Linked DNA regions of Accumulibacter sp.. The protein of the gene in region 1 interacts with the protein of each later gene in a pairwise test. Links are inferred from orthologs where the notes say so. Each region holds a gene or a part of one and is shown on either strand. Other genes may lie near its edges.

The links. Proteins that work in one complex are often made in the same cells at the same time.
Region 2: the proteins of bioB (region 1) and V5B60_RS06955 interact in binary tests that used the Escherichia coli proteins (3 or more experiments, as listed by UniProt). The link is inferred for Accumulibacter sp. from one-to-one orthologs.

The regions. Positions count from the first base shown.
Region 1 is NZ_JAZKUG010000001.1:1,157,813-1,163,545, forward strand. The notes cover bases 1,239-4,082. They hold bioB (biotin synthase BioB), read left to right. Parts: upstream 1,239-2,084; coding sequence 2,085-3,080; downstream 3,081-4,082. Other genes in these bases: V5B60_RS05055 (Lrp/AsnC family transcriptional regulator), read left to right, coding at 1,239-1,309; V5B60_RS05060 (ComF family protein), read right to left, coding at 1,239-2,016; bioC (malonyl-ACP O-methyltransferase BioC), read left to right, coding at 3,087-3,977; ilvN (acetolactate synthase small subunit), read right to left, coding at 4,025-4,082. Also shown: V5B60_RS05045 (DUF2914 domain-containing protein), read left to right, coding at 1-53; V5B60_RS05050 (LysE family translocator), read right to left, coding at 96-752; more of V5B60_RS05055, read left to right, coding at 851-1,238; more of V5B60_RS05060, read right to left, coding at 1,222-1,238; more of ilvN, read right to left, coding at 4,083-4,333; ilvB (acetolactate synthase large subunit), read right to left, coding at 4,337-5,733. UniProt on the Escherichia coli protein: Catalyzes the conversion of dethiobiotin (DTB) to biotin by the insertion of a sulfur atom into dethiobiotin via a radical-based mechanism.
Region 2 is NZ_JAZKUG010000001.1:1,612,554-1,618,388, forward strand. The notes cover bases 972-3,917. They hold V5B60_RS06955 (class II glutamine amidotransferase), read right to left. Parts: upstream 2,877-3,917; coding sequence 2,067-2,876; downstream 972-2,066. Other genes in these bases: tatB (Sec-independent protein translocase protein TatB), read left to right, coding at 972-1,168; tatC (twin-arginine translocase subunit TatC), read left to right, coding at 1,176-2,036; V5B60_RS06960 (trypsin-like peptidase domain-containing protein), read right to left, coding at 2,886-3,917. In the rest of the region: V5B60_RS06935 (histidine triad nucleotide-binding protein), read left to right, coding at 1-344; Sec-independent protein translocase subunit TatA, read left to right, coding at 431-676; more of tatB, read left to right, coding at 761-971; more of V5B60_RS06960, read right to left, coding at 3,918-4,058; V5B60_RS06965 (Nif3-like dinuclear metal center hexameric protein), read left to right, coding at 4,082-4,828; V5B60_RS06970 (fumarylacetoacetate hydrolase family protein), read left to right, coding at 4,847-5,530; V5B60_RS06975 (DUF3124 domain-containing protein), read left to right, coding at 5,586-5,835.

The DNA.
Region 1 (5,733 bases):
TCGAGCGTGGCACGCCCGCGGCGAGCGAAGTGCTCGTCCGGGAGATCGACTGAGCGATCCAGCCATACCGTGAGGGCCGGGGTAGCTGTCGATGTCTAGGCCCGGAAAACGGTGACCAGTTGCCAGACCGCAAAGCCGAGCAGGACGGTACCCGCGGTCCGGTTGATCGCCTGCAGGGCACGCGACCCGATGCGCTGGCGGATGCCGGCAATCGCCGCAGCGAGCGCCAGCCACCACAGCGCCGAGCCGCAGAATACACCGAGCACCATGATCACTGCCGCGCTGCCGGTCGTCGCGGCGCTGCCGCCGATCGTCGCGAAGACGGCGATGAACGACAGGATGGTCATCGGATTGGTCAGCGTCAGGGCAAAGACCGTAGCAAAGGCACGCCCGGCGCCGATGCCGTCGGCGGCTCCTGCCGGCTGCGCGCGCGGCACCGTGCGGTACAGCTGGACGCCCATCCAGCCGAGAAAGAGCGCACCACAGACGGCGAGCGGCAGGGCAAGCGTGACGAAGAACTGCGTCACCGCCGCCAGGCCGAAGGCGCCGACGGCGCCGTAGACGCCATCGGCCGCGGCGGCTCCGAGGCCACTGACGAAACCGATGCGGGCACCATGGGCCAGCGTGCGCTGGATGCAAAGGAGACCGATCGGCCCGACCGGTGCGGCGATCGAGAGACCGATCAGTCCTGCCTTGAGAAAGAGGAAGCCATCCACTGCGAGCAGCCAGGAAAGGTATCGAGGAGGCTTCATTCTGGCAGCGTGCGAAGCGCATTTGAATGGAAGAATCAAGGAAAAGATGCCGCCCATGCTTCACAATTCAGGCTGAAACGACAACCAGCCTGGAAATCATGGAACTCGACGCGAAAGCCTGGAAAATCCTCGCCGCCGTGCAGCGTGACGGGCGAATCTCGCTGAAGGCGCTGGCCGCCGAGGTGGGTCTGTCGCTGCCAGCGGTCTCCGAACGGCTGAAGCGACTCGAAGAGGCCCATGTGGTGACGGGCTACCGAGCCGCGGTCGATGTCGCCGCGCTTGGCTACGGTGTACTGGCGATGATCGCGATGACGACGCCGCAGGCCGACAAGGCCCGCCTGCTCGCCCGGCTCGAAATGCTGCCGGAAGTGACCGAGTGCCTGCACGTCACCGGCCAGGACTCGTACCTGCTGCGCGTCGTCGCGCGCGACATCGCGCACCTCGAGCAACTGGTGGGAAGCATCAACCACTACGGCGAGACGCGCACCTCGATCGTCATGTCGGCACCGATCCCGCTGCGTCCGGTTGCGCCGCCGAAAGGCCCGCTGGCCTCCTGACCCGGCGGCAGCGCGCGGGCGAGCGCAACGACGTTCACCTGCGCCGCACCGTGCAGCTTGAGGGTGCGCGCCATTTCATCGACCGAGGCACCGGTGGTCATCACATCGTCGATCAGCAACAATCGCCGGCCACTGAAGTCGGTCGCGCAGTCGAAGGCACCACGGACGTTCCTCGCCCGCTCACGCCACGGCAGATCGGCCTGGCCAAGCGTGTGACGGATGCGCCGGCAACTGCGGGTGTCGACCGGGATCCGCCGCAGCTTGCCGAAGGCACGCGCCAGTTCGCCTGCCTGATTGAAACCACGTTCGCGCAGCCGCAGCGGATGCAGCGGCATCGGGATGATCAGGTCGGCGTCGGTCCGCTCCGGCAGCTCCGCCAGCCGCTGCCCGAACCAGCCGCCAAGGGCGAGCCGGTGGCCATACTTGAACGACTGCACCAGCTTGTCGAGCGGGAAGGCATAGCGGTAGAGCGCCGTCGTGGCGTCGTAATGGGGCGGATGGCTCAGACAGCGACCACAGATCTCGCCAAGTGGCGTCGGCAGTGCGCAGCGCGGGCAGCGCGCTGCCGGCAAGCGTGGCAGATCGCGCTCGCAGGCCTCGCAGAGCAGATTCGTGCCGCTTTCCGCGGCGCACAGCAGGCAATCCTGGGTCAGCAGCGCCGCGTACGAGGCACGGATCAGGGCCATGGATTGCTTTAAGATTGACATCCCGCAGGGGCTCGTAAAGAATTCGCGCTGTCCGCCCTCATATCACTCCCACTCCAGGTTCACCCATCATGAATGCCATTCCGCAAATCGCCGCGCGCCCGCGCGAGGAAACCGCTCCAACCGTCAAACCAGTAGCCCGCTGGACGGTTGCCGAAGTCGAAGCGCTCTATCAGCTGCCTTTCATGGATCTGATGCATCGGGCGCAGCAGGTGCACCGGGAGAACTTCGACGCCAACGAGATTCAACGCTCGACGCTGCTCTCCGTCAAGACCGGCGGCTGCTCAGAAGACTGTGGCTATTGCTCGCAGGCCGCCCGCTACAACACGGATACCGAGCGCGAGGCGATGCTGCCGCTCGACGAGGTGATCGCCGCCGCGCAGGCGGCCAAGGACAAGGGAGCGTCGCGCTTCTGCATGGGCGCCGCCTGGCGGGGCCCGAAGGACAAGGATCTGGCGAAGGTCAGCGAGATGATCCGTGCCGTCAAGGGACTCGGGCTGCAGACCTGCGTCACGCTCGGGATGCTCAAGGATGGTCAGGCCGAGGAACTCAAGGAGGCCGGACTCGACTACTACAACCACAACCTCGACACCGATGCCTCGTTCTACGGCCAGGTCATCACCACCCACAAGCACGCTGACCGGATCGACACGCTGGGCCAGGTGCGCGAAGCCGGCATCAAGGTCTGCTCGGGCGGCATCATCGGCATGGGCGAGTCACGCCGCAACCGCGCGGCGCTGATCGTCCAGCTCGCCAATCTCGCTCCACCGCCGGAGTCGGTGCCGATCAACAACCTCGTGCCGATCCCGGGCACACCGCTGGCCAACGTCGCACCGATCGACGGCTTCGAGTTCGTGCGCACCATCGCCGCTGCGCGCATCACCATGCCGACGAGTTTCGTCCGGCTGTCGGCCGGGCGGCAGGAGATGAGCGATGAACTACAGGCGCTCTGTTTCCTCGCCGGCGCCAACTCGATCTTCTACGGCGACAAGCTGCTGACCACCGGCAACCCGGAAGCCGACCGCGACGAGGCGCTGTTCGAGAAGCTCGGGTTGCGGCCGATCTAGTTCGCGATGGGCGTGGCACCGGCGCCGTTCGTCGATCAGCGCCAGGTGCGGCGCAACTTCGCCCGCGCCGCTGCGACCTACGACGAGGTGGCGGTGCTGCAGCGCGAAGTGGGCAGCCGCATGCTCGAGCGGCTCGATTATGTGCGCATCGAGCCGCAGCGCATCCTCGACCTCGGTTGTGGCACCGGCGCCAGCCTGACGGCGCTGCACGAACGCTATCCAGCGGCGACGGTGATCGGCGCCGACCTCAGCGAAGCGATGTTGCGCGCCGGCAAGACACAACGCTCACGTCTGCACTGGCTGCTGCCCTTCCTGCGCGGCAACCGGCCACCGCTGCTCGCTGCCGAGGCGGCGGCGCTGCCTTTCGCCGCACGCGCTTTCGGCCTGCTGTGGACCAACCTGATGCTGCACTGGGTCGCCGACCCGCTGCCGGCACTGCGCGAGATGCATCGCGTACTCGCGGTCGACGGCCTGCTGATGTTCTCGACCTTCGGTCCGGACACCCTGCAGGAGCTGCGCGCGAGCTTCCGCGACGGGCAGCCGCACACGCAGCGCTTCATCGACATGCACGACTACGGCGACATGCTCGTCGAATGCGGTTTCAGCGACCCGGTGATGGATGCCGAAATGCTGACGGTGACCTACGCCAGCTTCGACGACCTGCTCGCCGACCTGCGCCGGAGCGGCTCGGGCTGCGCCATGCATGGCCGACGGCAAGGGCTGACGGGGCGAACGGCATGGGCGGCTGCACGCGCGGCCTACGACGGACTGGCGCGCGACGGCCGCCTGCCGGCGACTGTCGAAGTGGTCTACGGACACGCCTGGAAAGGCGAGCCGCGGAAGACCGCCGACGGGCGGACGATCATCCGCTTCGAACCGCGACAGCGAAGCCGCTGAGCCGGCGGGTGGGGCTCCGGGGAGCGCCGCCTACCGGCCAGGAGCGATCAGCGGAAGAACTCCTCGAGGCGGACGAAGACCTCATGCTCGGCGCCGTGACGGCGAACCGCGAGCACGTCCTCGAGCTTCTCCACCTGCTTCACCATTTGCTCCAGTCGCTCATCCTCATTCACCAGCAGCCAGATGCGACTGGTCTGACCACTGCCGACCGGCATCACCAGGATCGCCTCGACATTGTAGGCACGGCGGGAGAACAGGCCGACGACGTGCGACATCACGCCGGCGTGGTTATTGACATCCAGCTCGAGCACGGCGCGCGTCAACGCCTGATTCTCGGTTCTTGTCAGCGAGTTCATCGTTCAGCCTCCGATCATGTCCTTGTTGGCGGCGCCCGGCGGCACCATCGGCAAAACCTGCTCACGCATCTCGATGCCGGCGTGGATCAGCATCGGGCCAGGCGTCGCCAGCGCTGCGGCGAGCGCCGCCCGCGGATCGCCGGCAGCATCGAGGTCGATCGCTGCGACCCCGAAACCTTCGGCGACGCGGACGAAATCGGGCATGCCCTTGAACTTCGAGGCGTAGATGCGCTCGCCGTAGAACAGCGTCTGCTGCTGGAAGACCAGGCCGAGCGACGCGTTGTTCATCAGCACGATCTTGACGTTGACTCCCTCCTCGGCAGCGGTGACCAGCTCCTGGATGTTCATCAGGATGCTGCCATCGCCGCTGAAGCAGACCACCGTCCGCTGCGGTTCGGCAAGCGCGGCACCGATCGCCGCCGGCATGCCGAAGCCCATCGTCCCGAGCCCGCCCGAGGTCAGCCACTGGCGCGGCCGGCGCAGCGGGTACGCCTGCGCCACCCACATCTGGTGCTGCCCGACGTCGGTGGTGATCGTCGCTTCGTCGTCGAGACAATCGGCGACGGCACGGATCAACCCGTAGGGCGTCCGCGGATCGTCGATGCCCGGCGTGCGCAGCGGATGCTCGGCTTTCAGACAGGCGACGCGCGCCAGCCAGTCCACGCGCAGCGCGCCATCGACCGCCGGCAACAGCAACTGCAGCACGGCGCCGACATCACCGGCAATCCCGACATGCGCGGTCTTGATCTTGTCGAGTTCCGACGGGTCGATGTCGATATGGACGATCTTCGCCTGCGGGCAGAAGCCCGCGACCTTGCCGGTTGCGCGGTCGTCGAAGCGGGCTCCGACGGCGATCAGCAGGTCGCACTCGTCGAGCGCGAGGTTGGTGCAACGGGCCCCGTGCATGCCGAGCATGCCGAGTGAGAGCGGGTGATCGACCGGCATCGCGCCGAGTGCCATCAGCGTCATCACCGTCGGCAGGCTGGCCTTCTCGGCGAGCGCGACGGCGGCGGCGGCGGCGCCCGAATGGACGACACCGCCACCGAGGTAGAGGATCGGCCGCGCAGCCTCGTTGATCATCGCCGCCGCCGCGCTGATCAGATCGGCTGCCGGCGGCGGCAGGGCATCGGCGCTGCCCGGCGCGGGCCACTCGGCGACCTCGACCACCTGGTTCTGCACGTCCTTCGGAATATCGACGAGTACCGGACCCGGCCGGCCGGAGGCGGCGATGCGGAAAGCGCGCGGAATGACCTGCAGCAGTTCCTCCGCCGAACCGACGAGGAAGTTGTGCTTGGTGATCGGGATGCTCAGGCCGTAGGTGTCGACCTCCTGGAAGGCGTCGGTACCGATCATCGCCCGTGGCACCTGGCCGGTGATCGCCACCAGCGGGATCGAATCGA
Region 2 (5,835 bases), 450 kb from region 1 along the record:
ACTGTCTCTTCTGCCGCATCGTCGCTGGACGGATTCCGGCGCGCAAGGTTTTCGAGGATGATGAGATCCTCGCTTTCCACGACATCAACCCGGCGCGGCCGGTGCACCTGCTGGTGATCCCGAAGCGACACATCACTTCGCTGGCGACGGTCGACGACGCCGACATCCCGGTCCTCGGCCGCATGCTCGCGGTAGCCAACCGGCTGGCTGCCGAGCAGGGCAGCCCGGACGGTTTTCGCGTGATCATCAATACGGGCCGCATCGGGCATCAGGAAGTGCAGCATCTGCACGCCCACATCGTCGGGGGTCCCGATCCCGTGGGACCCATGCTCAAGCGCATCTGACGGCGCCTTCGACCGCCTGATGGCACGCAGGCACGGGATGGTGCTGCGCGCCGGGGCATCAACATTCACCTCATGGGAGGCCTGACATGGGCTCTTTCAGCATCTGGCACTGGTTGGTGGTCCTGATCATCGTTCTCCTGATTTTCGGCACCAAGAAGCTGAGAAATCTTGGCGCCGATCTCGGTGGCGCGGTGAAAGGATTCAAGGACGGGATCAAGGACGCAGCAGGCGAGGACAAGGCGGCCGAGCCGGCCGCCCCGGCGGCGCCACCACCACAGGTGGCGAGCGGTCAGACGATCGAGGGCGAGGTCCGGGAAAAGACCCGTAGCTAGAGCGCAACGGGATCGTGCGACGGCCACGGCGCCCGCCCGCTCACTGGCCTTTCCTATCGCCTGCGGCCACACGGATGAACGCACATGTTTGATATCGGCTTCTCCGAGCTGATGCTGATCGCCGTCGTCGCGCTGGTGGTGATCGGGCCCGAAAGGCTGCCGCGAGTCGCGCGCACCGCCGGGCATCTGCTCGGCCGCCTGCAGCGCTACGTCAGCACCGTCAAGTCCGATATCAGCCGCGAAATGCAACTCGATGAGCTGCGCCGCTTGCAGAGCGAGATCCAGGAGTCGGCGCGCAGCGTCGAGAACAGTCTGAGCAGCGAGATGCAGGCGGCGAAGCAGGCGCTCACCGTGACGGCCGAGGCCGTCAGCAGCGACCTGCAGAGAGCGCAGGCGGATGTGCCGACGGCGCCGTCGCCGGCCGTGGCGCCGGTCTTGGCCGACCCTGATGGAGCAGCGGTCGATCGCGGCAAGCCAGGGCCGAGTGCCTGATCCGACGATGAACCTGCCCGAAGATTCATTCCTATCGCATCTCGTCGAACTGCGTGACCGCCTGATCCGTTCCCTGCTGGCGATCGGGATCGTCTTCCTCTGTCTCGCCCCCTGGGCGCAGGACATCTACGCGCTCCTTGCGCATCCCTTGCTGGCCAAGCTGCCGCAAGGCGGCCAGATGATCGCCACGGACGTCATCGGCGTCTTTCTGGTGCCGATGAAGGTGGCGCTGATGGTCGCCTTCCTGATCGCGCTGCCCTACGTACTCTATCAGATCTGGGCTTTCGTCGCGCCCGGGCTCTATGCGCACGAGAAGCGACTGGCATTGCCGCTGGTCGGCGCCAGCATCGTGCTCTTCTTCGTCGGCATGGCCTTCGCCTACTTTCTCGTATTTCCGACGGTATTCGGTTTCATGGCGTCGGTGCAGCCCGAGGGTGTTGCCTGGATGACCGACATCGAGAAGTACCTCGCCTTCGTCCTCACCACGTTCATTGCCTTCGGCGTGACTTTTCAGGTGCCGGTGGCGGTGCTCGTTCTGGTGCAAGCCGGTATCGTCGACGTCGAAAAGCTCAGGGAATGGCGTCCGTACGTCATCGTCGGCGCCTTCGTCATCGGCGCCATTTTCACGCCGCCGGACGTCATCTCGCAGTTGATGATGGCGGTCCCGCTCTGCCTCCTCTTCGAACTGGGCCTGCTGCTTGCACGCTTTCTGCACCGCCGGCCCGCGCCCACGGCGAGTGACGACGGTTCCGCGGCAACGGCAGTCAGGCACGAGAGCGGCGAGTGGAAGCCGGCGTCCAGTACCGAGATGGACGCGGTCAGCGGGGACACCGACCGACAGCAGGCCGAACGCAAGCCGAATGCCTGATCCCGCGCGGCTGCCGACAGAGCCCGCGGGTCAGGTCGGCGGCCGGGACTCAGCTCCGGCAATCGTCTGGCGATGGCCGACCGGAGCGCCTTCGGCAAACAGCCACAGGCTGCCGCTGGGCATCGTCGTCCAGGACTCGTTGTCGGTCAGCGGCACCGTGGCAATCACCGCCACTCGATCGTCGGGAGTCGTGACGGCACTGAAGTCGATGCTCAGATCCTGGTCACGAAGATGGGCGACGGCAAAGGGTGCCTGGCGAACGATGAAACTCAGTTGCGTCGAACAGTGGGCGAAGAGACAGTCGCCATTCGACAGAAGATAGTTGCAGGCACCACGCGCCCCGAGATCCAGCGTCAGGTGATGCAGCTCGTCGAACAGCTCAGCCTGGCCGGGCGCAGATCTGCCGAAGCGCCGCCGCAGTTGTTGCAGCAACCAGCAGAAGGCGCGTTCACTGTCGGTCTGACCGACGGGAGTGTAGCTGCCGTCGAGAGTGGGGGCAAAGTCGGGCAGGTTGCCGTTGTGGGCGAAGATCCAGTAGCGTCCCCAGAGTTCGCGCATGAAGGGGTGCGTGTTCTCGAGCGCGACGATTCCCTGCGTCGCCTTGCGAATGTGGGCGATGACGTTCTTCGAGTGGATCGGGTAGCTGCGTACGAGTTCGGCGACCGGCGACACGGCTGAAGGCTGCGGATCGAGGAAGAAGCGCATGCCGCGCCCCTCGAAGAAGGCAATGCCCCAGCCATCGGCATGCACGTCGGTGGCGCCACCACGCGCCTGGAAACCGGCAAAGGAGAAGCAGATGTCCGTCGGCACGTTGCAGTTCATCGCCAGCAGCTGACACATCGCCAGCCTCTACTCGCGTTCGCGGCGCTGCGGCGTGCGCTTGCCGATGCGGATGCTGGCATCGACGACGCCATTCTGGCGGCGCAGCCTGAACGCCACGGTTTCACCCGGCTTCTGACTGGCGATCAGGTCGAGCATGCCCTGTGGATCCTTCACCGGGCGGCCATCGACCGTGAGCAGGATGTCGCCCGGCTTGATGCCGCCGACGTCGGCCGGGCTGCCGCGCAGAACACCGGCAATCAGTGCGCCACTCGTATCCGGCAGGCCGAAGGATTCCGCCAGGTCGACGGTGATCTCCTGCGCCTCGACGCCGATCCAGCCACGCGTCACACTGCCGGTGGCGATGATCTGCTCCATCACGTTGCGCGCGAGAGAGATCGGAATCGCGAAACCGATACCCAGAGAGCCTCCGGAGCGCGAATAGATGGCCGTGTTGATGCCGATCAGGTTGCCCTGGCTGTCGACGAGCGCGCCACCCGAGTTGCCGGGATTGATCGCAGCATCGGTCTGGATGAAGTTCTCGAAAGTGTTGATGCCAAGATGCGAGCGCCCGAGGGCCGAGATGATTCCCATCGTCACCGTCTGGCCAACACCGAACGGATTGCCGATCGCCAGCGCGACATCGCCGACGGCAATATCGTCCATTCTGCCAAGAGTGATCGCCGGCAGCGCCAGATCCTTGCCATTCAGCTCGATGATCTGCAGGACCGCCAGATCGGACTCCGGATCGCTGCCGACCAGCCGGGCATCCAGGTTGCGCCCGTCACTGAGGGCGATCTCGATCTGATCGGCACCCTCCACGACATGGAAATTCGTGAGAACATAGCCGCTCGAACTGACGATGACGCCGGAACCGAGACCTGCGGTCTTTGGCGCTTCGCCGTCGCCGCCATCGCCGAAGAAATGCCTGAAGACCGGATCATTGAGCAGCGGGTTGCGGCGGGCGCTGACCTTCTGCGAAGTAAAGATGTGAACGACCGACGGCAGCGCCTTGTCGGCCGCCTCGCGATAGGAGGCGTATCTGGCGGGTGCGGCGGGCGCCGCCGCTTCACGCAGGGCGACGACACTGGTTCCGACCGGTGCCCACCGGCCAAGCCAGTCGGGCTTCAGTGTGCTGACGACGAAGAGGACGGCAAGACCAACCGTCACCGTTTGTGCAAAAATCAGCCAGAGCCTGCGCATGGGCGAAAAACCGGAGCCTTGGGATGAAACGCGAAGAATTGACCCGCTACCTGGAGGATCTGCTCGAGCCGGGACGCTTCCGGGATTATTGCCCAAACGGCCTGCAAGTGGAAGGACGCCCGGAGGTCAGCCGCCTGGTCGCCGGTGTCAGCGCCACGCAGCGACTGCTCGACACCGCCGTCGAGCATGCCGCTGACACCATCCTGGTGCATCATGGCTGGTTCTGGCGCGGTGAGGACGGCCGCGTCACGGGCATCCGCAAGACCCGTCTGCAGACGCTGCTGTGCCATGACATCAACCTCTATGCCTTCCACCTGCCGCTCGACAGCCACCCCGAGCTGGGCAACAACGTACAGCTTGCCCGGCTCCTCGATTGGACTCCCGACGGTCGCTTCGGAGAGCAGGATCTCGGCTGGATCGGACACCTGACGGCGCCCTTGCCAGCCCGGGAGCTTGCCGAGCGCGTCGCGCTCACCCTGCAGCGGCCGCCCCTGCTCCTCGGCGACGGCGAACGGCTGGTGCGTCGCGTCGCCTGGTGCTCCGGCGGGGCGCAGGGGATGTTCGAACAGGCGATCGCGCGGGGCGTCGATCTCTATCTGACTGGCGAAGCATCGGAGTCGAGCACGCATCTCGCACGCGAATCGGGGGTCGCCTACCTCGCCGCCGGCCACCATGCGAGTGAGCGTTACGGCATCATGGCACTCGCCGCACACCTCGCCGAGTGTTTCAATCTCGACTGCCGCTTCGTGGACGTCGACAATCCTGTCTGAATCCGCCGAGGAACCACCATGACCTATGTCTTCTCTCCCCCGCCACGGGTCACCCTGCCGGTGACCGGCAACAATGCCCTGTTTCCGGTGCGGCGTGTCTATTGCGTCGGGCGTAACTACGCCGACCACGCCGTCGAGATGGGCGCCGACAGCCGGGAACCGCCGTTCTTCTTCAGCAAGCCGCCGGATGCGCTGGTTGCCGGCGGCGGCGACGTACCCTATCCACCGCTGACCGGCAACCTGCAACACGAAGTGGAACTGGTCGTCGCTCTCGCTGCCGGTGGTGCGCAAATCCCGGTGTCGCGCGCACTGGACTGCGTCTTCGGTTATGCCGTCGGGCTCGACCTGACGCGCCGCGATGTGCAGCAGCGGGCGAAGGACAAAGGTCATCCCTGGGATATGGCCAAGGGCTTCGACCACAGTGCGCCGATCGGCGCCATCGCTCCACTGACTGCCTGCGGCCATCCGGCACAGGGTGCGATCCAGCTGCGGGTCAACGGGCGGATGCGGCAGAATGGCGACCTTGGCCAGATGTCATGGAAGGTGGCCGAGGTCATCGCCAATCTGTCGACCCATGTCCGCCTCGAAGCGGGCGATCTGATCTTCACCGGGACCCCGGCCGGCGTATCCACAGTATCCCGCGGCGACCTGCTCGAGGCCGTGGTGGCCGGAGTTGGCGAGTTGACGGTCAGACTGGTCTGAAGCAACACGCGTTCTGCGAACGCTGCCGCGACCACCACCACCTGGAGGAATGCTCATGATCTTCAGCCGCATCTGCCGCCTGCCAAGTCGCCGCCTCACCCATCCGGGCGGCCACCTTGCGCTGGCGCTGGCCATCGTTGCCAGCAACGCACCCGTTCTGGCGGAGGGCATCGAACCGCCGACCAGGGGACAGACGGTCTATGTACCGATCTACTCCGAAGTCAGGCACGGCAACGTCGCCGCCACCGGCAGGACGGACATCACCTTGTTGTCGGTCCTGGTCAGTGTCCGCAACACCGATCCGC